Regions from separate parts of the Bacillus sp. 3255 genome, predicted to be linked through region 2. Evidence: a T-box and tRNA genes for the amino acid it is inferred to sense, from the RefSeq annotation. Region 2 holds a T-box; the other holds one or more tRNA genes.
The links. A T-box is a leader RNA that pairs with one kind of tRNA and senses whether it is charged. The one in region 2 lies ahead of ileS (isoleucine--tRNA ligase), so its partner is inferred to be a tRNA-Ile.
Positions count from the first base shown of each region.

Region 1: it has a tRNA-Ile gene. The T-box ahead of ileS (isoleucine--tRNA ligase) is inferred to sense a tRNA for this amino acid. The anticodon was not compared.

Region 1 covers NZ_JAVDUS010000005.1:209,645-225,464, reverse strand. Annotated here, with positions in the region: gene J2X61_RS09760 (hypothetical protein) at 1-20, opposite strand, end outside; gene J2X61_RS09755 (alpha/beta-type small acid-soluble spore protein) at 249-458, shown strand; gene J2X61_RS09750 (hypothetical protein) at 614-808, opposite strand; tRNA gene J2X61_RS09745 (tRNA-Val) at 1,181-1,253, shown strand; gene J2X61_RS09740 (hypothetical protein) at 2,156-2,431, opposite strand; gene J2X61_RS09735 (hypothetical protein) at 2,608-2,925, opposite strand; gene J2X61_RS09730 (metallophosphoesterase) at 3,005-3,517, opposite strand; gene J2X61_RS09725 (alpha/beta hydrolase family protein) at 3,553-4,389, opposite strand; gene J2X61_RS09720 (hypothetical protein) at 4,548-5,678, shown strand; gene J2X61_RS09715 (glycoside hydrolase domain-containing protein) at 5,720-6,463, opposite strand; gene J2X61_RS09710 (DUF2277 domain-containing protein) at 6,597-6,884, opposite strand; gene J2X61_RS09705 (GNAT family N-acetyltransferase) at 6,980-7,486, opposite strand; tRNA gene J2X61_RS09700 (tRNA-Ile) at 7,700-7,773, opposite strand; tRNA gene J2X61_RS09695 (tRNA-Met) at 7,784-7,860, opposite strand; gene J2X61_RS09690 (hypothetical protein) at 7,951-8,121, opposite strand; gene J2X61_RS09685 (hypothetical protein) at 8,262-10,013, opposite strand; gene J2X61_RS09680 (efflux RND transporter periplasmic adaptor subunit) at 10,038-11,291, opposite strand; gene J2X61_RS09675 (efflux RND transporter permease subunit) at 11,321-14,428, opposite strand; gene J2X61_RS09670 (hypothetical protein) at 14,702-15,820, opposite strand, start outside.
Region 2 covers NZ_JAVDUS010000022.1:25,719-41,538, reverse strand. Annotated here, with positions in the region: gene J2X61_RS28460 (MBL fold metallo-hydrolase) at 134-841, shown strand; gene J2X61_RS28455 (AbrB family transcriptional regulator) at 838-1,929, shown strand; gene J2X61_RS28450 (hypothetical protein) at 2,013-2,321, shown strand; gene J2X61_RS28445 (DJ-1/PfpI family protein) at 2,390-2,947, opposite strand; T-box leader at 3,115-3,367, shown strand; gene ileS (isoleucine--tRNA ligase) at 3,421-6,504, shown strand; gene J2X61_RS28435 (AraC family transcriptional regulator) at 6,574-7,446, opposite strand; gene J2X61_RS28430 (glycoside hydrolase family 172 protein) at 7,564-8,670, shown strand; gene J2X61_RS28425 (ABC transporter substrate-binding protein) at 8,874-10,223, shown strand; gene J2X61_RS28420 (cache domain-containing sensor histidine kinase) at 10,293-12,077, shown strand; gene J2X61_RS28415 (response regulator transcription factor) at 12,085-13,701, shown strand; gene J2X61_RS28410 (GH32 C-terminal domain-containing protein) at 13,926-15,806, shown strand.

The sequences.
Region 1 (15,820 bases), on a different contig from region 2:
ATCACATCCGACCGGTTCATTCGGATTCCTCCTAAGAGTTTCATAAGTCAAACCTGGCAAGCACAAGCTCAGCTGAGCAATCAGGAGCTTTTATGGCTTCGCCTCATGTATATTCATAGAAAAATAAAACATGCTTAGGAGAGAACTCTCGCATGAACCTGTCCTGAAAAAAAATAATTAATTGCATGCATAAATTATCTGAACATTCAAATAATACTGGTGTACCAATAAAAAGGAGATGATTTTGAATGGCTAGAAACAACACTTTAGTCGTGCAACAAGCAAAAGCAGCATTGGATCAACTGAAGTTTGAAGTCGCTCAGGAAATTGGTGTCCCTCTCTCCCCAACTGGTTACAACGGTAACTTGGCAACGCGTGATGCGGGCGCGATCGGCGGCAACATCACGAAGCGATTGGTGCAAATCGCTGAACAGCAACTTTCCAGCTTCAAACGTTAATCCTTTGATGTAGGAGCAAGCTCAAAAAGACTGAGACACTCGATCCTCCTTAGAGTGCGCATCAGTCTTTTTCTTTTCTCAAAATCGTCATCTCGCGTGAAACAAAAAAAGCGCCATTAGCGGTCTGGTAGGATCGCTAATTGGCGCTTTCTTCACTATTTCTTCTTGACCTCTTCGACAAACACATCGCTGGCATCGCGATTGCTTCCCAACTCGAGAATGGTATATTTCTTATCTCCGATCATGATCACATCTTCCACTTCCGGAAGCGGGTCCGCTAAATAGACGGTACCTAAATAGACATTGCTGCTTTTCAAACGTAAATTCCATCGATGCTGTTGTTTCGTCATTGCTCTGATCCTCCCAAACTCATATGACATCAAGTTACCATAAAACCGGATAAGAAGAAAGCCCTATATCCTCTCTGTTGATGATTATGGTATAGTAGGTTCAAGATTGAACGAGAAAGGTTGACGGCTAGCATGATATCCCAAGGTGTAACGAATGAAGAACTCGCCCTGCTGCTAGGCAAAGGGAATGAGGACGCACAATCATCTTCGAGCTTACACGATTTCATCCCCAGATCCAAGAAGAGACGCCGTTCCCCTCATTTTATTTTTAAAATTTTCCGGTTTTGGCGTCAGTAGCTCCACAAAAAGATGGCAAGCATGTGTTGACAAACACAAAAATACTTGGTATATTAAGAAACATCTTCACCAAACGACTTGTTAGCTCAGCTGGGAGAGCACCATCTTGACAGGGTGGGGGTCAGTGGTTCGAGCCCACTACAGGTCATAACACAGAGAAACCCGCAAAGCCTTGTGCTTTGCGGGTTTCTTTATGTTCAACAATACTTATAATAAATACCTCTGTTCAAACTCCATTTGGTAGGACGGTTGAGGATGGAATGGCTTTATTTTCGCTAACCCAAGAGCCAAGTGGTCCCATAGTATTCCTTCAATGCATTCCACCTGACTCTCATGGCAATTGATAATCAGGATGACTTCTGAGTTTTCACCTTTTAAAACTCTTTGCTTCTTTCTATAAACTTTATAAATGTACAAGTCAATTAGAATACCGACGACGAAGCCTGCCCCTATCAGCCCCCAATAGATAGGCCCCCATTCCAGAATAAACCCTCGCCAATTCAATGAAAGTGGAATGCTCAAAAGTCGCGAAGATCTGCACCTAATTCACCTTGTTTCCTTGATCCTAAAGTTCGTTGGTTGATAGTGCTGTCTCAAATAATTTCTTTGCTCATCTTCGTATAGCTTGTTATTTTCTACTGTGTTCGTATAAGCATCATAAACGGCAAAACAATAAAAGGACGGCGTATATAAAAACCATTGTGCGTCTAATACACTTGTAGATTTGGAAATATCACCCAAAATTAAAATAGTGAACTCCCTCCAATAGATGCGACTGCTGGATAAATATGACGGTCATCACGAGATGAAAAGCAGCCATAATGAATCTGTTCATATACAGTTGTCCCATACTTGGGATCGTCATTGAAGTTAATAAGGCGGTCAGGGGGTTCTTTTTATCCAGGTATTATATTCTAGGGCTCCAATGCTATATGTGTTAAACGGGGCGTTTTCTCTTTTAGCCAGCAGATAAATTTTATTTGTATCCACCGCGGTGCGATAACTATCCAAAATAGCAAAGAGGTAAACAGGAATATATAAATACATTAGCTAATAGTTTAATACGGTTTTAGCTGAATCTATATCCCCATTAAAGGAATAGACCATCGCTTCGTTCAGATGTGTGGTTTGATTAATATAAAGTTCCCATAGAAATAACAGCATTCCCCGAATAAATTTGGACATCAGCAGGTGCCCGAAACCTGGGAAGGCTATTGACCAAAAAGCAACAAGATATGGGCTTTTAAAATGCAACTGAGTTGTTCCGAAAGTACTGACATGTGCTTTGTAGCGTCGATATTTATTATTGTTTGAATAATTATCCATCGATGTCACCTCTATCAACCAATAAAAATATTGTTTCCAAAATTTCCATATCTAACACAACAAATATCCCCATGAAAAAAGAACCCCTTATATATTCATTGGATTAACCAGTCGTTTTTCCAATGTCTATTCTAAGGGGTGCACGCTAACAGTCAGGCCTAGATTTTACTTCACTCTTAACGAACGAACTTTTCAAAAGCTTGTTCAAATTCTTCCTTCGACTGCGCTTGTTTATAAGTAAACACGTGATTCGCCTCTTTTATTTCATTTGCTTCAAGACCAAGGCTCTCATATAGATTCACAATATCCTGCGGCGGACCTTCTACAACGATTTCAACGCCTTTCTGCTTAGGAGAAATCAGATAACCTTTCTTATTCTTGGATGAATAAGCGGCAAACAAAATATAATTCCCTTTGCGCGTTAAATAGTCCAGCTTTTCAGGATAAAAACTTTTGGATCCGCACGGCAGCTTATAAGATGACATCTGAGGCATTAAATAATTCTCCTTACCGATAAATATAGTTTGTTGTTAATCTTCTCACAAAACAGCTATCTTACTATAAGGAATCGGATTACGACTGCTCCTCATCGGCCACCACCGAATCGCGTATTTGCTCAAACGAGATAGGCGTGTAATCCAGTTGCTCGACACTAACATTGTAATAGTGAATCCCTGCATACCGCTGGCCATGAATATGGCCGTGAACGTTGACATAAGGCATCTGTTTGTTCATGTACATCGGCTCATGGGAGAGGATGAAAAATTGGTTGTAAATCAACGGGTATTCGCTGACCTCGTCGAATCCGGCATCCAGCCACCAGGCTCGCGACCTCCCGCGGTCATGATTGCCAAGAATCAGGATTTTATATCCGTTCAGTTGGGATACGATGGCTTGCGTTCGTTCTTTGTTCAAGAAAGAAAAGTCGCCCAGATGGAACACTTTGTCCTCCGGACGAACGACGGCATTCCATTTGGCGATCATCGCAGCCGTCATCTCGTCAGCATCCCCGAACGGCCGGTTCTCAAAGTCAATGATATGCTTATGGCCAAAGTGATGATCCGAAATAAAATAAGTCGTTGCCATGTCAATCGCCCCTTCCCTATAAGATGGCCAAGCAGCTATCCTTGGCCCAACATTTGCTGTATTACACCAAGCGTTTCTTGAATCGCTTGCTGAAGCGCCGAAGTTTCACCTTGAAATGGATGCACGGCGCCAAAGGTATGATTTCCATCCGGAATTCGAATCCACCGGATATCGGGGTTACGCTGAACCAGTTCGGATGATCCGCGAATAAGCCGTTCTCCGTCCGCCGTCCCTTGAACAAGCGCAATCGGGAACGTTGCTCCGCTGATTCTGTTGACAATATCATAACGCTCTCCGTTATGCTCCATATCTTCAAGAATTTCCAGGTTGAGCGGCATGTTCTGCTTCGTGCGTCCATTCAGCGTGTACGTTCTTCCCGTTCTGCGCATCTCTTCCTTATTCTCTTCCGTCAGCAAATCGACATAAGCAATGCCGTTCCACGAGATGACACCTGCGATTTGTTCCGGATGGTCAAGTGCATGAATGAGACATACGCCCGCTCCCCGGCTGTGACCCAATAGCAATATTGGTTTCTCTGCGCCCGCCTCCCGGTTTCTAATTGCCTGTACGACCGTTTGCAAATCTTCAAGATCCCGGGAATACGTATCACGGGCAAACTTCTCCAGCTCCGTAAATTCGAGCAAATCAGCGCCTACGCCATTATGTGAGAAATTGATCGCTACTACATCGACGCTTTCTGCCAATGAGCGGGCCGCATGCGGGAACATCCCCCAGTTTTTAAACCCTTTGTAGCCATGACACACCACAAGGGTCCCCCGAGCCGGTTGAATGGCGGATTCGTACCAATCACCCCGGATCACTCGGTCATCTCCGATCTTCAGTTCGAATGCTTGGCCTGCACGTTCTCTCATCCCTGTCCCTCCTTCTACTTATCCTGTTATATTTTAACACAATCGTTCTTTGACGGCATGCCTCCGAATACGTTCATAAAATTATCCCAATTAGTACAAACTTGATTATGGTAAGTAAACTAACCCAAGTTGAAATTCATTCAGGAGGAAGCTCGCCTATGCCCTACAATCGATCTACCCGCTTGCTCCTTAAATTGACCGCTATCCTGGTAAGTACCCTGCTGATGACAGGGTTGTCCGCTTCCATAAGCCGATCGGTGAGAGCGGAAGCTTATCAAGAGACGGTTCCGGCAAGCACATTTCAGCTTATTGTCAAAGCCTCCCCGCATGCCGCCTATCTAACGGAAACTGCTTTTGAAGATAAAAAATTGCAGCGTGAGCTGGAGAAAGCTCAAAGAGATTCTCGCTCCGGTTATCCTTATGCCGACCCGCTGCCGCCGGATACGACGCTGGTGTACCGGCATAAAGACCAAACGCTGCGCTATGGCGTTACCGTCAACGGGGAATTGGTCGATCTTATGGCCAAGTCGCTCCTACCGCTTTCAACCGGCATGCAGGAATCGCTGCGCGCGCAAGTTCAAACGATACGAACCAAGCATTACGGTGAAATACTGCCATGGGAGGATGCGAGTCAAGTTATCCCCAAGTACAGTAAATTCACGATCACCGACGTGGAATCCGGCCTTAGCTTCGAAGGCCAGCGCCGCGCAGGCTCCTCACATGCGGATGTGCAGCCGCTGACCAAAGAGGATTCCGCGACGCTCAAAAGCATCTACGGCGGTACCTGGAGCTGGGACCGCAAGGCGGTCCTGGTGAAGATCGGCGACCGCACGCTGGCAGGATCCATGCACGGTATGCCGCATGGCGGAGACGGTATTCCCGGGAATGACTTCAAAGGTCATTTCTGCATCCATTTCCTCGGGAGCGTCACGCACGGCTCCCGCTCGTCCGATCCGGCGCACCAAGTGATGGTGCACCGGGCCGCCGGCTTGCTGATGCCTTACATCAGCAAGCTTTCGCCTTGGGCGCTGATCGACGTTTGGATCAGCGCGGCGAACCAAGGTGACCTGCAGCTGCTGCAGGTCACCACCGGGCAAGAGCAGGCGGTGCATGTGCGAAGCATGCGACGCCTGTCCAAGCTTCCGGAGCGGGACGTATCCCAGCTCCTGGAGCTCGAGACCGCGGTCGACGTGACGTCTACGCCGGCCAAGGTCAAGCGCGTGCTGTTCCGCCTTGAGCGAGCGTCGCTCGATTCACGCTGGTACATCCGCAGCGCGGTACTGCAATGACGAAAGCCCGGCAGCTCAGTGAGATGAGCTGCCGGGCTTTCTTATTGTTCCGGCTGCCCGGAATATTTGCGAAGCTCGTTGGCCAACCGGTGAAATTCCGCCCGGGCCGGAGCCGACGACGTCGCTTCGTAGCCTGCCGCCAGAAACGGAATGATCGCATTGGCATCCTTAGCGGACAATGCATAAGTCGGAGGCTCTGGCGCCGCAAGCGTATTCCACCAGCCTTCACTGCCATACGACTCATCATGATCGATCTGGATGCCGTTGACAGGGACATCATTCAAATATTGATAAAGGTTAAGGAATGTAGATTTTTTACCGCCGCTCCACGCATAGGTTTGCCAGAAGCGCGAGCATGCGCCCGCTTGCTTAACAGCTTCCATCACGGCATACGATCCGTAGACGCCGGTTGTATATTGCGGTGTCGCTTCGCTGGCCGCCTGGATATACGCGATAACGGTCGGCATCTGGGCGCTTGTAGCGTCAAAATCGACAGCGAAATAAATACAGCTGCCTTCCGGCTGGCCGACTTGTTGGGCTACCTGAACGGCCGCCGCCCCGTCCGCCAAGCCTGCGCTCCTTCCGCCCAGCGCCCTGTTCGCTGTCGTTTCGTATACCGAAACGATCTGTAATCCGGCGTTGCTGATCAATTCCGCTTCGCCTTTCGTTAAAGCCTTATACCCGCTTGGAACGAGATATCTGGCCACAAACAAGTAGCCATCCCTGACGAAAGCTGCAGCGGTTTGAGTTGTTAACGGCGTTGAGCAATCAAAACCTTTGGCCACTTTCAATCACCTAATTTCTACTAGTTTCATACATCATATGCTCATAGACAATAGAGCGCTACTGCATCCGATTAATTACTTATGTATAGTAACTAAAAAAGGCGCTTACCTAGGCAGGGAAGCGCCAATCCTCTTACGAATTTTTCTTCTGTACGGTCCCGAATCGTTTGGCGTTTCTTGCGCGCGCACGCTCGATTTCCACTTCCCGGTTGCGCGGCTCCGCAGGCGTCACAAGGGAATCCATCAGCTTACGGGCAGCCTGCGTAATTTCTTGAACCGCAAGATCGAATGCTTCCTCGTTTACTTTAGACGGCGCGGTGAAACCTGAAATTTTACGCACGAACTGCAAAGAGGCTGCTTGAATCTCCTCATCGGTGACAACGGGATCGAAATTGAAAAGCGGCTTAATATTTCGGCACATTGCAAGCTCCTTTTTGGACATGTTCCAAATTTACGTTGTTATGATTTATAAGAAATCATAGCACGGAACTGTAATTGCTGGCAAACCGCATACAGTTAATTGACCTTATACACATGCGTATACATAGTATCTTTATATGCAGAGAACACCGCATCCGTCAGAGGTTCGGGGTAGCTCATGATGTTCAGCGGCAAATCCGGCTGACCGGTCTGCAGAGGCGGCTGCACATAATCAAAATGATTCAACTGAAAGCCCAATCGTTTATAAAAGTCCACTCTCCGCTGTGCCAAATCTGTATCTGGCGGCTCTACTTCCAATAGGACAGGCTTCCGCGACTCTTCGAGCAACGCTTTCATTAATTGCCCTCCTAGTCCGCTCCCCCGTACGTCCGGATCAACAGCAATATGCTCCACAAAACGAAACGCAGGAAATTCCCATACAGCCACAAAAGCAATAATCTTGTTGCTGCCGTCTTTTTCAGTAATAAGTCGATAGTAAGGTTCAGATAACAATTCCTTCTGCCCTGTATAGGTTCTACGTTCACTTTCTGGAAACGACGCCTTCATTATAGCGAATACTTGATTAAATTCGCTATCGTCCATCATCTAGTTCCTCCTTAAAACGGGCTGCAACTCATTTGCGTATCCAAATGTAGTGTACCTCGAAGCGAATACATTGAATCCCCCGCTATGGAAATCGCCCCATCATCCGCGAAAAAGCCCCTCAACAGCTCGGAATCACCGAGTCGTTGAGGGGCTTTGTTGGATTGTAAATTAAAAATAAAAAACCCTTACCTATCAAGGGTTTCAACACTATGGGCCCAGAGGGACTCGAACCCCCGACCAATCGGTTATGAGCCGACCGCTCTAACCAACTGAGCTATAGGCCCAAATAAAATTTGGTTGCGGGGGCAGGATTTGAACCTGCGGCCTTCGGGTTATGAGCCCGACGAGCTACCGGGCTGCTCCACCCCGCGTCATCATTGCCGCTCAACAGCGACAAAAATAAATATACACTAGAGGCGAGCTGTAAGTCAAGCGTTAATTTTTAGTGCAGCTGCAGCTGCTTACGTGTTGTAACGAACGCCGAAACGGCCTTTTTTGGACTTGAATACTTCCACTTCCTGCGGGCATTCATAACCATAGATCCACCAATCTTCTTCCATCCTTTTCGCCAGACAGCCCGCCTGAAACTTGGAATCATATAATTTCGCCCAATATATCCATTTCACTGCCATCACTCCGTTTATATTGACATCGGTAATCCTATCTTATCCAGAATAGAACCGACTTATGAGTCATGCGCGAAAGCTAAGTAAAGAAGCCGCCTGGCCGTGCTTCCAGGCACGGGTCCAAGCGGCTTCCTTTCTTCATGGATTTATTGTTTGAACGTTGTCAGCAAGCGTTTGACGGTCTCGCCCATCTCGTTCGTGAAAGTCTCGTAGACCTTAATTTGGATCGGGTAATCCAATTGGCCGCTTCTGGCATTAAGATCGATCGTATTCGTGCCGTTGTACAATCGGCCCTCACCGGATAGATCACTCGTCGTTTTGCCGACGGGATTGCCGATGTTGTCGAACAGCTCGAAGGATAGCTTACTGTTGTACTTATCCGCCGTCACCTGCTTATCCGACTTAATATCCAGATCCAGCTTCAGCTTATAATCATAGGTCAGTGTAGCCATGTATATCGCCGAAATCGTCCAATTCTTGATCGTAATCTCATAAGGGTACACATTCAGGGTTTTGGCTGTGAAGTCGTTCGGCTGAACCGGTACTTTCGCTGTTGCCAGCAACGATCTGTACGTTGTATCTCCGCTTGCTTGCTGGCTGTACAGGTTCATTTTCAAGCCTTCTCCGGTCTCCGAAGATGGAAGCGCGTAGGAGTAACTCACGATATAAGAAGCATTGGGAACAACGGTGAGCGCTGTTGACGCCTGTCTTCTGCCTCCATACGCGTAACCGTCTTTGCTCACAAGCTCCGTTGCGATCGCCGGGATCGGGATCGGGCGGTCGCTGTTGTTCGTCAATTTAAATTTCGCAACTGCTGTGTTAAAACCGTCGTCATCGTTATTGGTGACATGCAGCTCGACCAGCGATACATCGACATTCGAAGGTACGAATTTATTCGTCGAATCAAGCTTGACCGGCGTACCCAATGTGTAATCCGGCGCCGGGATGACGCCCTGTGTTGCCGCACCTGCCGGGAGCAGAATGTTAATGCGCCCTACCCGGTAAGTATCCTCAAACAACTTGCCGTCCGGGCCTGCCGCGAAGAAGCTCTCCGGCGTTACCACATTCAAGCTGGAGAATTCCGTCTCGAGGTCGGTTGGGATGACGACATGGATGTACTTCTTCTCGCCCGGATCCAGTACAACCGATGCTTCTGCGCGGCTGCCGGAATATACGGAGCTTGCGGTTTTACCATCGATGCCGAAATTCGGAACCGTTTGACGTTCCTTGGTCGGGTTCACGACCTGAATTTGCACAACGTTGGAAACACCTTTAGCGGTAATTTCCTTGTGGATATCGACTGGAGTGAAGCCTAGTGGGGAATGCAAGGACGGCAAGCTGAATGGCTCGCCCCATTTCAGCAAGGCGGATGAGTTCGTAATTTCACTGTCGCTGCCGCTCCACACCAGTCCGGCGTCAACCGGAACGCTTAACAGCGTCGTTTCTTTCTTGGGATAAACCTCTAAATCCACATCAACGAAGCTTAGATCCGTTAATTCCGCGTCATCGGTGCGCTCAACCGTCGTCATATAGCTCAGCTCCTGCTGGCTTTTGGGCTGGATCGACTTCGGATTTTTGGCGCTTGGCTGCAAGGTGTACTCAATCCCGTCATTCATCCGAACACGCAATTCATAATCCGGTACTCGCGTCACTTTCCCGCTCGTATTGCGAACGCGGATGACGGCCCCCAGCTTCGTCGTATCGGTTTCATGATCGTTTAGGATGCTTTTGATCTCCACTTCAACATGATTGGTCAACGAATAGCTGGGTATCGCAGCTGTTTCAGTAGAAATAACGGAACTCACATCTTCGGCGGCCCATGCCGGCATAGCGGCAGTCGTCAAAAGTGCAGCGGATAGTACAATAGTAGCCAACGATTTCTTCATCTTCTTATTCACGTCTTACGCCTCCTTGAGCTCGTGTTAGTTGCTCACCTTGATTTTGTCTTGATCTTTCAGCTGGTGCTGTCCGGATATGACGAGCATCTCGCCCTCTTTGACCCCGGAGATGACTTCCTGATTCGTTTCATTTAACCTTCCAAGCTCTACCTTACGCTTCTGAACCGTGTCGCCGTTAACAATATAAACATAGCTGTCTCCGCCTTCGCGAACGATACTAAGACTCGGAATAACCGGAACGATCTGTTCATCGTCTTTCGTAAGTTCAACTTGTGCTTTGGAGCCCGGCTTCAGCTTGCCATCCGGATTCGGTACTTCAAGCTCCAAGTCGTAAGCTTTGGATTGGCCGTTGATGACATCCGATAAAAACGTAACTTTCGCGGTAGCTTTGTCCGTCATCCCAGGTATGTAGAACGTTAATTCGCTTTTGCCGCGAACCAGGCTGGCCGAAGCTTCCGTCAATTGCGATTTGATTTTCACAGGATTCGTCTGCTGGACTTCTCCTACTCGGCCGCCTGGTGCCAGCGTCTGGCCGACAGTCACATTCAAGTCGGTCAAAATGCCGGACGCCGGAGCTTTTACTTCCAAATTGCTTAACGTTCGTTCAATATTGCGGGCGCTGACTTGAGCCGACTCCAGACTCGTTTCCAATTGGGCATAAGAGTTTGTTTCCTGCAATGTTTTCAACGATCTCTGTGCACTCGCCAGGTCCTTCTTCTGATTCGTAAGCGCCGTCTCCGCTTGATCCAATTGCGATTTCGTTGCCGTACCCAGATCATACTCGTTACGCACTTTATTGTAGGCTTTCTCCAGATCGCTAACGGCCGTCTCCATTTTGGCAACGCGGTCTTTGGCATCCTCGATGCCGTTGGTCGTATTTTGTTTCGCCGTGCTGAGACCGTTTTGCGCGCCTCGAATGCTCACGTCATTCAAGTCCTTCTGAATCAGTGCGTCCGTCGGATCCAAGCGGAACAAGACGTCGCCCTTCTCTACTTTCTCCCCGCGCTTCTTGACGATTTCGATGACTTCCCCGCCTGTCTTCGGCACGATGTCCAGGAGGACGGACGATACGACATCCCCCACCTGCTCGATAGGCTCACCGATTTTTTGCTTTGCAATTTTCGCTGTTTTCACAACTTTCACGCCCTGCTCAGCGGCCGGTGTCGGCGACGGGCTGGCTGCCGGAGATGCGGTGCATCCGGTGACGATCGCCGCGCTAAGCGCGACGATCCCGATGAATTTGGCACTTTCCTTCATAGTCAACAACTGACGTTTCATATTCGATTTCTCCTTTTCCCCTGTTCAGCTTATTGAATCGCAGATGGCGTTTCCGTTTGGATGGAAGACGACTTGCCTTTTCGCTTGAACCATCGGCCTTCTCTTTTCTTGAATAAGATTTCGTACATGATAGGCACAATTACGAGCGTCAATAGAGTTGAAGTCGTAAGACCGCCGATAACAACGACCGCCAAACCTTTGGAGATAATGGTGCCTTTGGATAAGCCGAGCCCTAATGGCAATAGCGCGATGATAGTTGCGCCTGCCGTCATAATAATCGGTCGTAGACGGGTAATCCCTGCCTCGATTAACGCATCGCGGATCGAATAGTTTTGTTCCCTTAGCTGCTGCACACGGTCTACGAGTACGATCGCATTCGTTACGACGATACCGATCAGCATGAGGAAGCCGATGAGCGAGGTAACGTTGATGGATTCTCCTGTAAGTAGCAAGCCCAGCAAGCCTCCGATTGCGGCAAGCGGCAGGGAGAATAGAATGGCAAGAGGTGCTCTTGCGTTCCCGAAGGCGATAACCATGACGATGTACACGATAAAGATGGAAGCGAAGATAGCGACGAACATTTGCATGAAGCCTCTATTAATATCGTCGGAAACCCCTTTGACTTCGCGGGAAACGCCGGACGGCAATTCCAGCTTCGCCAACTCAGCTGTAACCTTTTGGCTCACGCCGCCTTTATCCGTGCTATCGATTTTGGCCCGGACGCTGACGATTTGCTCCTCGTCCTCTCGGCTGATGCTGTTCGGTGCTTCGATTTGTTGAATGCGGGCAATCTCGTTTAATTGAACGGTTTGACCTGTCGGCGTTTTGATCAGGAAGGTGCCTAATTTATCTACAGAGTTTTTGTAAATAGGGTTCAGCATCACCTTCGTGGCATAGGTCACATTGTTGAATTTCAAATCTCCCAGCTTTTCTTCGGCAATCCAGGAGTTGACGGCCTGCAAAATTTGCGCGGAGGAAAGTGCGTACAAACGCGCCTTATTTTGATCAACGGTAATCTCGACTTCGGTCTTCGAATCGCTCAAGCTGTCTTTGATATCCGTTAATTCAGGGAATTCTTTGAGCTTTTCTTTCACCATCTGCGAGGCTTGCTTCAGATAGAGCTGATCGTCGCCTTTCAAAGAGTAGGAGAAGTCCGCACCCGTTGAAGTCGGAGGTCCGCCGGTGAACAATTGTACGTTGACCTCGGAGCCGGGAGGCATTAATTTCAGCATATCTTCTTTATACGTCTTAACGGCTTCCGTCGCGTTCGTGTCCTCGGTAAGCTCGAAGAACATCATCGCTCTGTACGCGTAACGGTCACTGCTTTGGTTATATCCGACTAACGATTCAATATATTTGAACGCCGGATTTCCTTTATCATCCTTATGGGTTTTCAATTCTCTTTCGAGCTCTTTGGACTTTTCGTTCATCATTTCCAGCGATGTTTCGCGCGGCATCTTGATTTCGATAGCGCCTTGCTTTACGGATTCGCTGTTCGGCATGAACGCGACCGCCAAGTTCGGAACAGTGATAACGATAGATAGAATAAGGGCTACTGCTGCAATAAATAATGTTTTGATGCGGTTGTTTAGAGACCAAATGATCGCTTTTTTGTACCTCTCGCCCATCGGTCCGACATGATTCTCGTCGTGATGAGTTAACTTTTTGCTGGAAAGCACCATCAGCTTCGCCAACATCGGGATTACAGTTAAAGCAACAATCAAGGAGGAAAGCAGGGCAACGACAAGCGTAATGGCAAAAGGACGGAACACTTCGCCTACGACCCCGCTTACGAAACCGATCGGTCCGAATACACCGACAGTTGTGATCGTGGAGGACGTGATCGCGCTTGAAACTTGCTTTGTCGCCAATTTGATAACCGACTCGTTGCGCTTCTGTGCGACTTGCAGTTGGCTGTATATGTTCTCGATAACGACGATACTATCGTCTACGACCCGGCCGACGGCAATCGCCATACCGCCGAGTGTCATAATGTTCAAGGAGATTCCGAGCGGCCCCATCACCAACAAGGTGACAAGGATGGATAATGGAATGGACACGAGTACGATCAACGTCATACGAATATTACGCAGGAACAGCAGGATCATGACAGATGCCAGAATGGCACCCAAACCGCCTTCTTGCACCATGCCGTGAATCGAATCTTTAATATCGTTCGCGGAATTGTAAATTTTGTGGAATTTGACGCCAGGCATCGACTGCGACCATTCGGCCATTAGCGCATCGGCGCTATCCGCGAATTCAACGGCATTTGCCGCTTTCGTTTTGTACAGCAGGACGCCGATTGCCGGTCTATCGTCCAGCCTTGCAATAAACTTCGACTCGCTGATCGCTTCCACCTTGGCGATTTGCTTGAGAAGCAGCGTATCGCCCGTTTGTGTCGTAATTTTCAAATTGTCCAAATTATAGATGGTGTCCATTTCGCCTTTTACGCGAACCATTTGCGAGTTGCCGTTGAAATCGACCGTACCCGCAGGACTGGAGACAAGCGCAGCTTTAATCGATTGGGAGACATCGGCCGGCGACATGCCATAATTATTAATCGCAGGCGCATCCAGCTTAATCGTAAGGACTGCATCCTGATTACCTACGGAGTCGACATGGTCAACCCCTTTGAGCCCATTAAATCCCGGCAAAATTGTGTTCTTGTAGGCGTTGTCGAGCTCCGCCTGATTCATGCCTTCATCCCCGTATACGGCCAAATAATAGACCGGCTCGGAAGCGAACCCCGCCGTCAGTACCTTAGGCTTCTCAGAGCCCTGCGGGAGCTTGACGTTAGAGATCAAACTCTCTACGTCTTTCTTCACATCTTCAGGCTTCTTATCCTGCTCGAGCTCCAAAACAATTTGCGAATAGTTATCCTGGGAGCTCGAGCTTAGCGTCTTAAGACCGTCTAGACCGGCTACAGCCTTCTCTAGCGGCTTCGTAATTTCCTCCAGCACATCCTTCGGAGGCGCTACGTATGTAGTACTTACAATGACGACCGGAAAAGTAATATCTGGAAAACTTTCTACCTTGAGCGTCGTTGTGGAATACGTCCCACCCACGACTAACAGCAGCATGAGGATGAAAATTGCTGCCACATTTTTCATTGAAAAATCGGTTAACTTGGACATTCTCACTTCTCCCCTATCACCAGCTTTAATACCTTGTAACTTACTGCCCTCAACCATCATAACTGGAATTTCTTAACAAAACATAAACTAACGTTGAAAATTTTATGTATTTTCTCGGCCCTGATTCATTATATATCGGTCTGTGTATAAAAACAGGTGAATCAAGTCATATTTCAGTCATATTTTGGTCATATCGGCATCTGTATGGTTATGACTATCTGTGACTTTACTAACAAAAAAAGCGAAGGCAGATGCCTTCGCTCGGATGTGGAATCAATCGGTTGTTATAAACCAGTCGGCCTTCTGGGAAGCAAGCAGCTTCCTCTGCCCCTGGAACTCATCGTAGATGCTTAACGTGTATTTCTCAAGGAATTTGGATTGAAAAATAAGTCCTGAATCCGAAATGGAAATTTTAAAGTTTTCTCGCTGGCCTAGCCGGATTTTCGTATCTTCGTCGGCTGTTGACTCTCCGTTATAGACGTCGAAGTCTTTGAAATCGAACTTTCTCTCGAACCGTTTGATGCCGCCGCCATCTTCGAATACCAGCAGCAAATTATGGCCCTCCGTATTGATTTCGGTTAGCTTCTCTTTGGTAAGCTCGTAGTTGAACTTGAGCGTGAACACGCCGTCCTCAATTTTGGTGCCGATTTTATCGATCGAGATCGTGTAGGGGAACAGCTCCACGTTTTTCAACGTTGTGAGCACGTTCTTGCTTTCGCTCGGCAGCCAGTAAGCGACTGGATTCACATAAGAATCTGCGACCGCCTTGTCACCTTCGGACAGCTTGCCGTCAGTGACCGCTTCGCCCAGGAGCAGATTCAAATTCTCCGTGGAAAACCCCTTCGGTACGGGAGCCCAGACGTTCAACAGCGCCTTGCCTGTCGGACTGATCTTGTTCTTCACCTCTGCAACCGTAGCCGGAAATACCGTTCCGTCTGCAGAACGGAAATTCGCGACAAGCTTGGCGGCATTCGTAAACCGCTTCTCGAGATTCGTTACCTCGACCATGGCCGAGTACATGACGCTTGTTTTGTCCTCATAAGTGGATACGCTGCGAATCGCATACTTGGCTTTACGTCCGACATCCGTGGAGGAATAGGACTGGCCGAGACCGACGAAAGGAACCGATTGGAGCTCAGCCTGTGAGGAGAACTCCAGTACGTCCGTTGCCATCGTTCCGCTCGTTCCCGTCTCTCCGGTCGTCGGCGTTTCCCCCTCATTTTCCTGAAGGACAAGCTTCACTTCTGAAAATTCGTACGTATAGGGCACTTTGCCCGCGAGCTGCAAATTCACACTCGATCCCGCACCTAATCCGATCACCTTGGCGGTTTGAATTAGCTTGGCATCGATTTTGACCGCATCGTCCAGCAAGAAATAGCCGGACAATTTCGG
Region 2 (15,820 bases):
GACCACATTTGGAGCATCCATCATCACTGGCATCATCATTCATCTCATCATCCCATTATAAAGGAGGTGGCCGCTGCGTCCTTCATGCAGGCGAGGCAGCGGCAATCGAATGCGCATAGCTGAAGGTATAGAAATGCTGGAATTGCAGGTAAGTCCGACAATGAAGATTCATCCGACCATCGTATACGACGAGAACGGTTGGGCACTGGCCGATACGGGCATGCCGGGCTCCGCTCCGGCGATTCGGGAGCTGGCGGGCGCTGCCGGGATCGGGAAGCTACCGCTGCGCCATATTATTTTGACCCACCAGGATATTGACCATGTCGGGGGTCTGCCGGCTTTTCTAGCGGAGGAAGACGAGATGCCGACCGTCTATGCCCATGAGGATGACAAAGGCGCGATTAACGGTACGCAGCCCATGATCAAGGTGACGCCGGAGAGGCTGGCGGGTCTGCTGGAGCAGCTCCCGGAAGCGGTTCGGGTTCAATTCGAGCAAACGTTTCTGCATCCGTCGCGCCCCAATGTAGAGCGAACCATCGCTGACGGAGAAACGCTGCCGATTGCCGGAGGCCTCACAGTCATTCATACGCCGGGCCATACGCCAGGCCATGTCTGCTTGTACCATTTACCGAGCAAGACGCTGATTGCCGGCGATGCCATGATTGTTGAGAATGGCGAATTGCAAGGGCCTAGACCGGCCGTAACACCCGATATGGAGCAAGCGCTGTTGTCGCTCAAGAAGCTCGCGGCCTACGACATCGCGGCCGTCATTTGCTATCACGGCGGGTTCTATCAAGGCAGCGCGAACGAGCGCATTGCCGTGCTGGCCGATCAGCCGTGAAGAGATTCCTGATCACGCTCGTTATCGCATTGGCGGGCGGAGCGCTGTTTACGCTGATTCATTCGCCGCTGCCGTGGCTGCTGGGGCCGATGGTGTTCGCTTTCCTGGGAACGCGGCTGCAGAAGAAGATAAAGCCGCTGTGGCCCGGTTACCTGCGGAATACGGCGCTCATCATCATCGGCTACTCCATCGGCTTGTCGTTCACGGTACAGACGTTGAAAGAAATGGGGCAGCAGCTGCCGAATATGATTTTGCTTACGGTGCTGCTTCTGCTGCTCAGCGCCTTGATCGCATACGGTGTTTCCAAGTTATCGGGGCTGCCGTTTCCGACGGTATTGATGGGAAGTATTCCCGGCGGCTTGTCGCAGATGATTATTATTGCGGAGGACACCCGGGGGATCGATTTGACGGTCGTGACATTTCTCCAGGTGTCCCGGTTGATGATGATCATTTTCTGCGTTCCGCTGCTCGTCTTCAGTCCGCTGTTTGGCAGTACCCACTCGGCGGTCACGGAAGCCGCGGAAGCCGTCCCGCAGTGGGGAGATCTGTTCCCCGGCATTCTATTGTTTGCCGCGGTTTGCGTGATCGCTGGCTATTACGGGAATAAAATCCGCTTTCCCTCGGCTTATCTGCTCGGCCCCATGTTTGCGACGGCCGCGCTTCATCTGTCAGGGGTGCACGGACCCGCGCTGCCGTCCGCTTGCCTGGACGTTGCTCAGCTGCTGATCGGCACATACGTCGGCCTGCTGCTTCGCCCGGAAACCTTGACGCGCAAGGTGCGGGTCGTCTGCCTGGCGATCCTGAGCGGCGCTGTGCTGATCTTGGGGGCGCTGGGCTTAAGCGCGCTGCTCACCCGGCTGCACGGAGTCTCCGCAGCTACGGCTTTTCTGGCTATGGCGCCGGGGGGCATGGATCAGATGGGAATCATGGCCAAGGAAATCGACGCGAATATTGCCGTCGTCTCCTGTTATCAGCTGTTTCGGACATGGTTCATTTTCTTCGCGGTTCCTCCTCTGTTGAAGCTGGCTTTCAAACGTTGGATGCCGGCTAAGGGGCCTGGAAGGGACGAAGTGCACGGTGAGGTTTAGAAGGAAGCAGTTGCCGCAGGCAGCTGCTTTTTATTATGATGGGATGATGAGCGGTATAAATAGATAACATTGGAGGAGTTGCCATGAGCAGACGCTTTCGAATTACGAGAACGTTACAGGAGCAAGGCCGGTCTGACCAAGCCATCTCCTTGGAAGAGTGCAAAAGTTACTTTGCGTCCAAGCCTGATTTTACATACTCATCCGTGTTTACGGTGACAGGCACGACTACGATGTCCATTCAGGGCGATTTTTTCATGTGGAGCTATGGCGAGGTTCAGATCCCGTTCCGTCACTATGATGGGGATATTTACGTTTCGGGGGCGAACGAAGCGGTTATTCCGAAGATGCTGGAGGTCGCAAGCGAGCTGGAAGCGGATGTCGTAGAAGGGTAACCGGTCGTCCCGCGAATAACGAAGAGAGGTCCGAAGCGGAACGGCTTCGGACCTCTCTATGTATATTGTTAGGCAAGCAGCTTCAGAAACTCGCGCATGAACCCCGGTAAGTCCGGCCATGCATGTCCGCTGACCAATCGGCCGTCCACGTGCAGCGTCTCCGTCGTATACTTGGCGCCTAACTGCTCGACGTCCAACCGGCAGGCGGAATACGCCGTCATCGTGCGGCCTTCGAAATATTGATTGTCCTTGAGTGCAGAGAACACCAGCGCGGCATGGCAGATGGCGCCGACCGGCTTGTCAGCTTCCAGGAAGTGGCGAATAATGCCCGGGAGATGCTCGTTCGAGCGAATGTATTCGGGGGCTCTGCCTCCCGGAATGATGAGGCCGTCATATTGACTCGGGTCTACATCGGCGAAAGCAACGTGCGAAGGCAGCAGATGCGCCGGCTTCTCCGTGTAGGTTTCCCATTCTTCGATAAAATCATGGACGACTGTACGAAGCACTTTCTTCGTCGGGGATGCAATAACAGCTTCGTACCCTTCCTCCAATACGCGGAAATAAGGGTAGTAAACCTCGAGCACTTCGGCCGCATCGCCGGTGAGAATTAAGATTTTTTTGGACATCGTATCACTCCTTGGAAATAGATGGGAACCCATAAATTATTATGAAGAAACCTCGATTCGTTGTAAACGGGTGGAATTTGAGACGATTTGTCGAAATTCGGTTCTTTGTAAAATCATTTGACTTTTCAAGCGGGAAGGTGTAGAAATAAACTAACTGAATGTTCTGATTAAATTCATTGACGAGATCGAGTACGCTAAACCGTTGATCCCCAGAGAGTTGGCCCTGCGCTGAAAGCCAACGTTCAAGATTTAGCCGAAAATCCTCTCCGAGAAGGAAAGCTGAAGTGTCCAGGTAAGCTGCCCCGGGATCCTGCCGTTACAAAGGACGCGTATGATGGTGCGCAGATGAGGTGCCGAAGATCGAGTATTCGATGGTTCGGAACAAGGGTGGTATCGCGAGAATGAAATCTCGTCCCTTAGGGGACGGGATTTTTTGGCGTTCATTGGTATTGTACAAGAGAGGATGAGTGACCATGAGAAAAGTCGATGTCAAAGAAAAAGCGAGAAATCGGGAGCTTCGTATTCTAGAGCAATGGCAGCACAACGGGACGTTCCAAGCGTCCATCAACCATCGGGCCGGCAAGCCGAATTTTGTCTTCTATGAGGGACCTCCTACGGCAAATGGCAAGCCGCATATCGGACACGTGCTCGGACGCGTCATCAAAGATTTCATCGGCCGCTATAAAACGATGGCCGGCTACCGGGTCGTCCGGAAAGCCGGATGGGATACGCACGGGCTGCCCGTCGAGCTTGGCGTGGAGAAGCAGCTGGGCATCTCGGGCAAACAAGAGATCGAGAAGTATGGAATCGCCGAATTCGTGCAGAAGTGCAAGGACAGCGTATTCGAATATGAAAAGCAATGGCGCGAGCTTACGGAAGCCATCGCTTATTGGACGGATATGGACCATCCCTATGTGACGTTAACGAATGATTATATCGAGAGCGTCTGGCACATTTTGGCCGAAATTCATAAGAAAGGGCTCCTGTACAAAGGACACCGCGTCAGCCCCTATTGTCCCGATTGCCAAACGACGCTTAGCTCGCATGAGGTCGCGCAAGGCTATGAGGATGTCAAGGATTTGAGCGCGACGGTGAAGTTCCGCAGCAGAACGGGGCAGGACATCTTCCTGGCTTGGACGACGACGCCTTGGACGCTTCCGGCCAATGTAGCGCTGGCGGTCAACAAAGATACGGATTACGTTAAAGCCAAAAAGAACGGCGAAATCTATGTGGTCGCCAAGAACTTAGCGGACAAAGTGCTGAAAGACAACTATGAAATTGTATCCACGCACAAAGGTTCTGAATTCGTAGGTACCGCATATACGCCCCCTTTCGACTACTTCCCGGTGAATCATGGGCATGTCGTCGTCGATGCGGATTACGTGAGCGATACGAGCGGTACAGGAATCGTCCACATCGCACCTGCGCACGGTGAAGACGATTACCGGACAGCCCGCCAGCATGGGTTGGATTTCGTCAACGCAGTGAATCAGGCAGGACGCTACATCGAGCAGGTTGCCGATTATGCAGGACGCTTCGTCAAGGATTGCGACGTTGACATTGTCAAAAGTCTGGCGGAGCGCGATCTGCTGTTCGCCAAAGAAAAGGTTGAGCACAGCTATCCGTTCTGTTGGCGGTGCAAGTCGCCGCTTCTCTATTATGCGATGGAGAGCTGGTTCATCCAAACGACGGCCGTGAAGGATCAGCTGATTGCGAACAACAACCGAGTGAACTGGTACCCGTCGCATATTCGCGAAGGGCGCTTCGGCAAGTTTCTCGAAGACCTGGTAGATTGGAATATTAGCCGGAACCGATACTGGGGGACCCCGCTGAATTTATGGCTATGCCAGGCATGCGGGACCGAATACGCACCCGGCAGCTTGAAGGATCTGCGCGAGAGATCCGTGGGAGGAATCGACGACAATCTGGAGCTGCATAAACCGTATGTAGATGAGGTGAAGCTGCGCTGCTCCTGCGGCGGAACGATGGAGAGAACACCGGAAGTCATCGACGTCTGGTTCGACAGCGGTTCAATGCCTTTCGCTCAGTACCATCATCCGTTCGGCGATGAGCAGGTGTTCGAGGAGCAGTATCCGGCCGATATGATCTGCGAAGGAATCGATCAGACGCGCGGCTGGTTCTACAGCTTGATGGCGGTATCGACCTTGTATAACGGCAAGCTGCCTTATCAAGCGGTCATTTCGACAGGTCACGTCCTGGATGAGAACGGCTTGAAGATGTCCAAAAGCAAAGGAAACGTGATCGATCCTTGGGAAATCATCGACGAGTACGGAGCGGATGCGTTTCGCTGGGCTTTGCTGTCCGACAGCGCGCCGTGGAACAGCAAACGGTTCTCGAAACAAATCGTTGCGGAAGCGAAGTCCAAGGTGGTCGATACGATCCACAACGCTCATGCCTTCTATTCGCTCTATGCGTTGATCGATCAATACCGGCCTGAGGATCATCCGCCGCGGTCGTCCTCCAATGAATTAGACCGCTGGGTGCTGTCCAGATTGAATACTCTGCTGCAGCATGTCGTCAAAGGGTTGGAGGATTACGACTTCCTCAATCCCGCCAAGCACATCGAGGCTTTCGTCGACGAGCTGAGCAACTGGTACATCCGTCGTTCCCGCGACCGGTTCTGGGGCAGCGAGATGACGGAAGATAAAGTCTGCGCGTACCAAACGCTGCGCGAGGTGCTATTGACATTAGCCCGAATGATCGCGCCGTATATGCCGCTTATTGCGGAAGACCTATTCGGTAATCTTGGCGGGGAGGGCAGCGTTCATCTGTCCGACTATCCGGTCGTGAAGGAATCGGCAATCGACGAAACGTTGGAGAGCGATATGGCCACAGCGCGCCAAATCGTCGAGCTGGCAAGAAACATCCGGAACGAGACGGGAATCAAGACCCGTCAACCGCTGTCCGAGCTAATCGTCGCACTGGACCGTGAGTTCAACCTGCCGCGGTTCGAAGCCATCATCCAGGACGAAATGAATGTGAAGCGGATTCGGGTGGAATCAAGCGACAGCTCCTTTATCGACTACCGGTTGAAGCTGAACCTGAAAGCAGCCGGCAAGAAATACGGCAAGCTTGTCGGAACCCTCCAATCGAGGTTGAAGGAGCTGTCCGCCGCCGAAGCCCAACAGGCCGTTGAGCGAGGCTATGCAGAAATTGCGAATGACGGGGAAGCTATTCGTCTGACCCTCGATGAGCTGCTTGTAGAGAAGCAGGGCAAGGAAGGGATTGCCTTCGCTTCCGGTTATCGCATCAACGTTGCTCTGAATACGGAGATCACGGAGGCGCTGGAGCAGGAAGGTCTCGTGCGCGAAGTGATCCGCGGTATTCAGGATTACCGTAAAAAGCTCGATTTGCCGATCGAACAGCGAGTCATCCTGACGCTTCAAGTGGATGCACCGCTGAAAGCGGCGCTTGAGCGGTTTGATCATGTTTTGCATGATAACGTCTTGCTGGCTGATGTCCGGTATGCGGATGGGAAGGATGATATGGAGGAAGTGTCGTTCGGCGATCACAAGTTCCGGTTGCGGATCGAATAAACTTAAGGGTACGAAGTAACGGCAACGGGAAACCGCCTCGTTCATAAGAACGAAGCGGTTTCTGTCGTGTTACGGGGTCCTTGTGCGGAAATAAGACGGACTGCGGCCTGTGGCCGTTTTAAATGCACGGCTGAACGTATGAATATTCAAGAATCCGAGATGCTCGGCTATTTGGCTCAAGGGCATGGTTGAGAATTGGATCATATTTTTGGCTCTTTCCATACGAATGTGCTGATGATATTGGATCGGCGTCATGCGAAACATCTTCTTGAACAAATGGATGAGATAAAATTTGCTGACGTGGAACTGCTCGGTCAACTCGTCCAGCGTGACAGGTTGATTGACGTTCCGGTCGATATAGCTGCGGATTTCGGATAGAAATTCGACCTGTCCGTCCTTTCCCGTCAGGCTGCTATAGTATTGCTCCCTCAGCAGGAAGGCCAAGATATCCAGCATATTGCTTTTGAGACGCAGCTCGTAGTAGGGCGGCTTCGTTTCGTATTCACGGATCAGCTCGAACAGCACTCTCTCCAAGTAGACGGGATCCCGGGGCCGGAAATGGTTCGGGATGAAATAGGGGTGCTCCGACAGCTGGTTGATCCGGAACCAGCCTTTTTCCTTATCGCTCATCTGGTCGAAGGCCTTGAAGGACACTGTTATTTCCTCGCAATTCGGAAGAACGTGTAGATCGAAATGGACATGAGGCTGCCGAATGGCTTGCGGACCTGTCGATTGAATCGAGTGCCTTTGATTCGGTTTGAAGAAGAAAACGTCCCCGGGCCGCCCTTCGTACGTTTCCCCCTCCACCGTCACCAATAAGTGCCCTTCCATGAGAAAAAGCATCTCATAATCCCAGATGACGCGCTCTTCGATCGTCCATGGCGTTTCGACCACACTGTCGAACGCAACGCGGATATAAGGTGAAACGTTAACCACATCCATGACATCACCTCAGCAATATGTGGTAAGCAAGTCGGCAATCTATGCTAAAGAAATACAAGGGAAACCTAATATAATTAGATACATGAACCACAATAAATGATACATGAGGTGATGGATATGCTGCAACAGCACGGCTTAGGCAATGGTCTGGGAACGGCTCCTCTCGTAACTAATGGACGTACGCGTTCGATTACGGCGGAGAATCCGACGGGGGCGAAAGGGCAGGGCGGTCAAGCCGCAAGCAACTTGGGCGCAGCCAGAAAAGGGCGTCCTTGCATCGATCTGAAACAAGGCGAGACGGCAACGCTTGTTCATATACAAGGGACAGGCATTATTCAGCATATGTGGATTACGGTTACGAATGAAACGGGCGGGAAAGGGCATGATTCGCGCTATGTCCTGCGGGATCTCGTTCTTCGAATGTATTGGGACGAAGAGGAGACGCCTTCCGTCGAGGTGCCGCTCGGGGACTTCTTTTGCAACGGGTTCGCCAGACGCAGCCTTGTTAATTCGTTACCGATTGCCGTCAACCCGACGGGCGGGATGAATTGTTACTTCCCGATGCCGTTTCGGACCTCCGCCAAAATTACAGTTGAGAATCAGCATGCCCACGATATCGGCGGATTTTTCTATACATTCAACTATACGCTTGTTGACGAGCTGCCGGACAATGCGGCCTACTTCCACGCCCAATGGCGCAGAGAACGTCAGACGGAGCCCGGCAAGGACTACACGATTCTGGACAACGTTCAGGGTGCGGGACAATATGTCGGTACATACCTGGCCTGGGCCGCGCTGGAGCGCAATTGGTGGGGCGAGGGGGAGATCAAGTTTTATATGGACGGCGATGACGAGTGGCCGACCATCTGCGGGACGGGAACGGAGGATTATGTAGGCGGCGCTTGGTGCTTCAGCAATTTGGAGACGAAGGAGCCGGAGAGCTACTCGACGCCATACTTGGGTTATACCTACTACAAGGACACGACCCGGATTGACCCTTGGTACGGCCATCAAGTGCCGATGCACGGCATGTATCGCTGGCATCTGCCTGATCCGATCCGGTTCGAGCGCGATCTGAAGGTGACCATCCAGCAGATCGGTCATGATCATGGGCAGCTGTTCGAACGTTCCGACGACGTTTCGTCAGTGGCTTATTGGTACCAGGCGGAGCCTCACGCCGATTTCCCCGCGCTGCTTCCGGTGAAGATGAGATGGCCCCGGTAAAAAGAGGCGGTTGCCGTACGGGATCGGCAGGCTGGTTGTGATCCGAGACCGGCCGCTGCCAACTTGGGACAAGGGCGATATTCGTGTACAATAAGCATGAGCATTTTGCAAGTTCAAAGCAGAGCAAATTGAATTTAATTGGATAGCCCCTTTGCTATGATGATGACAAGAACAACAATAGAGATTGAAAGGGGCATATTATTTTGAAAAAGCTGAGTCAAACAGTCGTAAGCGCTATCGTCATCGGCGGGCTGCTCGCCGGGTGTTCCGCACAGGATGGCAGCGGGAACACAGCCGCATCTTCTTCTTCATCGGCGCCTGCCGTTAAGAAAGAAGACAAAATCAAGCTGACGTTCTGGAGAAACTCCGGAAATGATACGGAGAACGCCGCCTATGATAAGCTCGTGGCATCCTTTATGGAGAAGTACCCGAACATTTCCGTAGAAATGACACCTATCCCATACTCGGATTATGACACCAAACTCAGAGTTTCCATTGCTTCAGGCAGTCCGCCGGACATCATGGCGCTGGACGCTCCGACTGTAGGATCTTATGCGAATGCAGGCGCACTCAAGCCGTTGACGGCGTATTTCAAGGCGGACGGCCATATGGAGGATATCCCCAAATCAACGCTGGCCACTTATACGTACCAGAATGAAATCTACATGGCCCCGCTGACGGAATCGTCCATCGCCATGTTCTACAATAAGAAAATGTTCCAAGCGAAAGGCATCCCGCTGCCTTCCAGAAATCCGGACGAACCATGGACATGGGATCAAGTGCTTGATGCCGCAAAAAAAATCAATGACCCGGCCGGCGGCGTCTTCGGCATCGATCCGGCACAAGGCTTCGGCAACGCCGGGGGAACGGCGTACTTCAAATATCCGATCATTTGGCAGCTTGGCGGGGAAATCATGAGTCCCGACGGCACGACGGCCAAAGGCTATCTGGATTCGCCGCTAACGAAGAAAGCCATCCAGTTCTTCTCGGATTTGTACAACAAGGACAAAGTGTCCGCGCTGGAGTATCCGCCGGACCCGTTCCCGAACGGCAAGCTGGGCATCACGATCGACGGCTCCTGGTCGCTCGCGAATCTCAAAGAGAAATTCCCGAACTTCAAGCTCGGCGAAGACTATGATATCGCTCCGCTGCCGAAAGGCACGGCGCAAGCGGTAGCGAACGGAAGCTGGGCGCTGGGCATATCGGCCAAAAGCCAATATCCGGATGAAGCGTGGAAATTCGTCAATTGGGTCACCGGTCATGAAGGGCAGACAACGTATGCCGGCATGACCAAAGATATTCCATCCCGCTACTCGGCGGCGAAGGATTTCCCGGAATTGAGCCAATATCCGAAAAACATTTTCGTCATCCAGAATCAGAAATATGGCAGGCCGCGGCCGATAACACCGATTTTCCCGCAAATGGCGGATGCCGTGAACAAAATGTTCGAGGACGTTACCATCGGCAAACGGAATATCGACGCTTCCGTAGCCGAAGCGGTTGCGGCGATCGACAAGGCTTATGCCGATGTGAAAGCACAGCAGAAAAAGTAAGGCAATAACATAAGCTGAGACGAATCATTCCGATGATCGTCTCTTTGTCGTTAGGAAACGGGGGATCCTATGTTTTTCTCATTGCGGAGCCGGCTGATGGCTATTTTCTCGCTTCTGCTCATCCTTCCATTTGGGCTGCTAGCTTATATACTCAGCGAGGAAGCGGCGGCAACCATCGAGGCATCGACTCAGTCCATGGCCGCACAGACGATCGAGCAGTTCGCCTCGCACGTCTTAACGCTCCTGACGCAGGTCGAGGATACCGGCAACCAGGTGGTCAGCTCGCGGATCACCCAGGAATGGCTGAGTCAGCACTTGAATCCGGACCTAACGGTTCAGGAGCGGGTGCTGGCCAAGATGAGGCTGCGCGAATACTTCTCCTCGTACGGGGTGAACAATGCCAGCGGCATTTCCATCAGTGCGTTCACCGAGGATGCCGGAGGCGTATGGACGCAAGACCAAACCTACAGGAGCAGCGCTTGGTACCAAGCATTCGCGACCTCAGGCCGGCGCTGGACAACAGCCCATAAAGATCCGGATCAGCCCGACGATCTGATGAAGGCTCGAACAGTGAACGCTTTCCTTTTTCCTCTTGTTCAGCTGCAGTCGCTCCGCAATGCCGGTTTTATCAAAGTCAATTACCCTTCGACGCTGTTGAAGAGCGCAATTGAGAAAATCCGGTTCGGACATACAGGACAAGTCGTTCTGTTGACGCAAGAAGGCCAGCCGGTTCTGGATCAAAATACGGCCGGGCACCGCGATCTGCTGGAGCGGGGGCTTGCACGGATCGACGCTCAGTTCCAGACGGAGACCGGCGGAAGTTTTGCCATAGAAGACAATGGCGGAACGAACCTGTTATTTTTCCGTAAGCTGCCCGCACAGCATTGGATTATCGTCGGCACCGTTCCCGAAGGGGAGCTGTACGAGAAAATCACGCATATCCGGCAGACGATGATCGCCGTTTCGGCCGGGTTGCTCCTGCTTGCCATGTTCGCAGCCTTCTGGCTGTCTGCGGGCATTACGAGACCGCTGAGCAGTATGGGCAGAGCGATGAAATTCGTGCAGCGCGGCGAGTTCCATCAAGCTTTGCAGATCATGCCGAAAGTCAGCGAAGGACACAGCGAGGTCGGCTATGTGACCGGGGTTTTCGAACAGATGACGCATCGGCTGCGGTATTTGATCGAAACGGAGTTCGAGACGAATTTGCGCCGGAAAAACGCCGAATACAAAGCGCTGCTGCTGCAGATCAACCCGCATTTCTATAATAATACGCTTGAAATTATAAGCGGCTTGGCGGCTATGAAGCGCGAGGATCTGGTGATGGATGCGACCGAGGCTCTGGGCAAAATGATGAGATATTCGCTTAACTTGAATAGCGATCTGGTGAAGGTGGCCGACGAATTGGCTTACATTCGCGATTATTTGTTTATTCTTCATCTGCGCCATGAGGAGCGGCTGCAGGTGGTCATTCAGGAAGATCCCGCAGCGAAGGATCTTGTGATTGCCAAATTCCTCATTCAGCCGCTGGTGGAAAACGCCGTGAAGTATAGCCTGGAGAAGGAAGGCACCGCGCAGGTGTATCTGACGGCCTGCGTTGAGGGCGGCGAGCTGTTGATCCGCGTTAAGGATAACGGCATCGGCATGTCTCCCGAGCTGGTACGGGATCTGCAGACGGAACTCGAGGCGGGAGGCGATTCCGTGGCCATCCTTAGTACGGAAGGGCAGAGCATCGGGCTTCGCAACGTGCTGTCCCGCTGCCGCTTGCATTATGGAGAGCAATTCCGGATAGATTTACATTCCCAATTGGGCGAAGGAACGGAACTTATTCTGCACTTTCCGCTTATAAGGAGCTGACAACCAGATGTACACCATTATGCTCATTGATGACGAAGTTGGCGTGCGTAACGGCATTAAAGCCAAAATCGATTGGGAGTCCGCGGGCTTCGTCATTGCCCAAGAGGCTTCCAATGGCGCGGAAGCGCTCCGCCTGCTTCAGGAGCATCCGCTGCCCGATGCCGTCATTACCGATGTCCGCATGCCGCAAATGGACGGCATCGCGTTCGTGAAAGCATGTAAGGAGAAGTATCCGGAGCTTCGCGTCGTCGTGCTTTCGGGCTACTCGGACTTTGAATATATGAAGGCGGCCATACAGTTCGGAGTCAAAGACTATTTGCTCAAGCCTGTCGGGCGCAGCGAAGTTATAGCGCTTCTGGGCAAGCTGTCCCTCGAGCTGGAGCAGGACCGCAACCGCCTGCGCGAGCTAGAGCAGGAGGAACTGAAAAATAATCAGCTGCTGTTATTGATGCAGGAGCAAGTGATTTGGCAGCTGGTGAAGGACGAGTGGTTCAGCATCGCTACGGTCAAAGAGCGCATGGAGCAGCTGCATCTGTCCGGCTTGGCCGTAGATGACCTGCGTGCACAGTTCGCGGCTGTGGAGATGCGTATCCCCCAAGGCAGGCTGGACGATTGGAGCGAGCGGAAAGATCTGCTGTATTTGGCCTTCCAGATGCTCTGCCGGGAGTATGCGGAGAAGCGGGAGCAGGTCTACCCTTTCGGCGCCAGCAGCCATCCGGCTATGATGCATTTCCTGATTCTGGTGAAGGACGCGGAGTCCCATGCCCGGTTGATGGATGATTTCGTCCGCGAATTGAAGCGAAATATTCAAAGGTATCTGCGTGTCGAGAGCGTAGTGGGCGTCGGCGAGCCTATCAGCGGACTGAGGCAGTTGAAGGATGGGTATGCATCCAGCATGCTGGCCTGGAGTCAAAGCACGGTCCACTCGGATAGGGCGGAGCCGAACCGGAGCGTGCTGGCCATGACGCACGCGTTCTCCCCGGAAGTGGAGCGGAAGCTGGTGCAGACGGTGGAAAATCTCGACATGCCGGCTTTTACGAAACAGCTGCAGGCGATTTTCGCTGAGGATCGCGATACGCCGATGTTCGTCTTCACCTTTTTGACGCTGAGGATAATTCTGCTGTTTAATGCGATTGCCAAAAAGTTCGAACTCGGCGGCGCCTCGCTGCAGAGCTACCTCTGGAACTGCCAGATGACCGTAAGGGATTACTCGTCGCGGGAACAGGTGCTGGAGCAGCTGCACGACATGGCGCAGCTCGTTATGAATGAGGTGCGCCGAACGCGGTTTTCCAGCGGCCAACAAATGATGGAGGCGATTCGCAACTATGTGGACGAGAACTATTCTTACGAGCTCACGCTGGCTTCGCTGGCCGATATGTTTCATCTGAACGAGACGTATCTTTCCGGGTTGTTCAAGCAAAGCGCCGGTGTTACGTTCAGCGACTACGTGACGAAGCTTCGGTTGAGCAAGGCGGTTCAGCTATTGAAAGAGAATGAGCTCAAGCTAACCGATATCGCTACGCTGGTCGGCTACTCCAGTTCGAGTTATTTCAGCACAGCGTTTAAAAAGCATTACGGTAAAGGCCCTAAGGAGTACCGTGAAGAACTACTAGGTAAAAATTGAGCTTTGGGGCGCAGTGGCCTTGCGCCGGTGTTCTGCATCTGCGGCCTTGCTCCGCCCCGCGACATATAACCCCACTACCACGTTTCCTGTGGTGCTGGGGTTTTTCTCATTTCCATGGCCAATGAAATTGAAAGGGAATTTCCGATGATTTTGAAATCTTTCGCCGCCGGTTCCCGGTACAATGACCATACGGTATAACCCGAACATTGTGCAGGAGGGGAAGTATGCGAAAGACGATAAGCATGTTGGCTGCCGCCGTAGCTGCTGCCGCATTGCTGGGATGGGGGGGAGCGGCCATGATGCGAAGCGGTGGAACTTCAGCGGATTCCGAATCCGCAGGCTTAACGGACTCTGCTGCGCGAAGCGGCGCAACGGCATCTGCGTTATCAGCAGATCCTGACTACTATACGGAAACCTACCGGCCGCAATATCATTTATCACCGGAATCCGGCAATATGAGCGATCCGAACGGAATGGTTTATTTCGATGGAGAGTACCACCAGTTCTATCAGAACAGCGGCCAGTGGGGACATGCGGTCAGCAAGGATCTTGTGCATTGGGAGCATCTTCCCGTCGCTCTGGCGCGCGATTCGCTCGGAGAGATTTGGTCCGGGAGCGCGGTGGTCGATGCCAAGGATTCCAGCGGATTCTTCGGAGGGAAAGCGGGATTGGTGGCCGTCTTTACCCACTTCAAAGCCGGCTTGCAGTCGCAGAGCCTTGCATACAGCTCCGATAAAGGAAGGACATGGACGAAATACGAAGGCAACCCGGTGATTCCGAATCCGGGCTTGAAAGATTTCCGCGATCCGAAAGTCATCTGGCACGCGCCGACGAAGTCGTGGGTAATGGTAGTCGCGGCCGATAACCGGGTGCGCTTCTATGTATCGCCCGATTTGAAGTCATGGACGATGACCGGCGAGTTCGGCAGCGACCAAGGCTCGCACGCGGCCGTATGGGAGTGCCCGGACTTGTTCGAGCTGCCGGTTGAAGGCTCCAAAGCGAAGAAATGGGTGCTGGCGGTCAGCATCGGCAACAACGGGGCGACGAAAGGATCCACGGCGCAGTACTTTGTCGGCTCGTTCGACGGCAAGACGTTCAAGAATGATAACAAGCCGTCCGACGTGCTTTGGACGGATTATGGAAAAGATTTCTATGCGGCGGTGTCCTACTCGGACATTCCAGCCAAAGACGGACGCCGCATCTGGCTCGGCTGGATGTCCAACTGGCGATATCCGTTCGCGATGCCGACCGGTGCGTGGAAGGGCAGCATGTCCATCCCGCGGGAGCTGAGGCTAAGGGACGTCCCCGGCCAAGGACTGCGGCTCGTACAGCTGCCGGTCATAGAGCTGGAGCGGCTGCGCGGCAAGGAGATCGCGCTGGGGCCGCAAACGGTGGCCCTAGGAAGCAATCCGTTTGCCGACATCAAGGGAACGTCCTACGAGCTCGTGGCGGAGCTGGGCGTCAAGCCGGGAGCCAAGCTGGCGTTGGAGCTTCGCAAAGGTCCCGGCCAAGGGACGACGGTCAGCTATGATGCGGCTTCGGGGCAGCTCGCCGTAGACCGGACGCGTTCAGGAGCCGCTTCGTTCGAGAAGGGCTTCGCCGAGATCATGACGGCGCCCGTCGCCCTGAAGAACGGCAAGCTGAAGCTGAGATTGTATGTCGATGAATCCAGCCTAGAAGTGTTCGCGAATGACGGCGAAGCTGTCGTTACCTCGCTCATCTTCCCGGACCCTACCAGCAGCGAACTTATGCTGACAGCTGCAGAAGAAGGCGTCTCGCTGGAGAGCGCGCACTTCTACCCGCTGAGGACCGTCTGGCGTCAAGAGGATACAGCTGCCGGCAAGCCGCTGCGGGTCGTGCTGAACAAGAGCTCTCTGGACGTGCCGGTTAACGGGAGCGAGCAAGTCCGCTCTTTTGTAGTGCCGTACAATGCTGCGCAGGATCTAAGGTGGCAATCCAGCGACAATTCGGTAGCGTCAGTTGCGGCCGTATCCGGCGGAGCCATCGTCAAAGGCCTACAGGCCGGGCAAGCGGAGATTAAAGCGATTAGCGAAGACGGCAGCGCGGTTTCCACCCTTCGAGTTTTCGTATATGGAGATAACTAATTTTACATGAATGG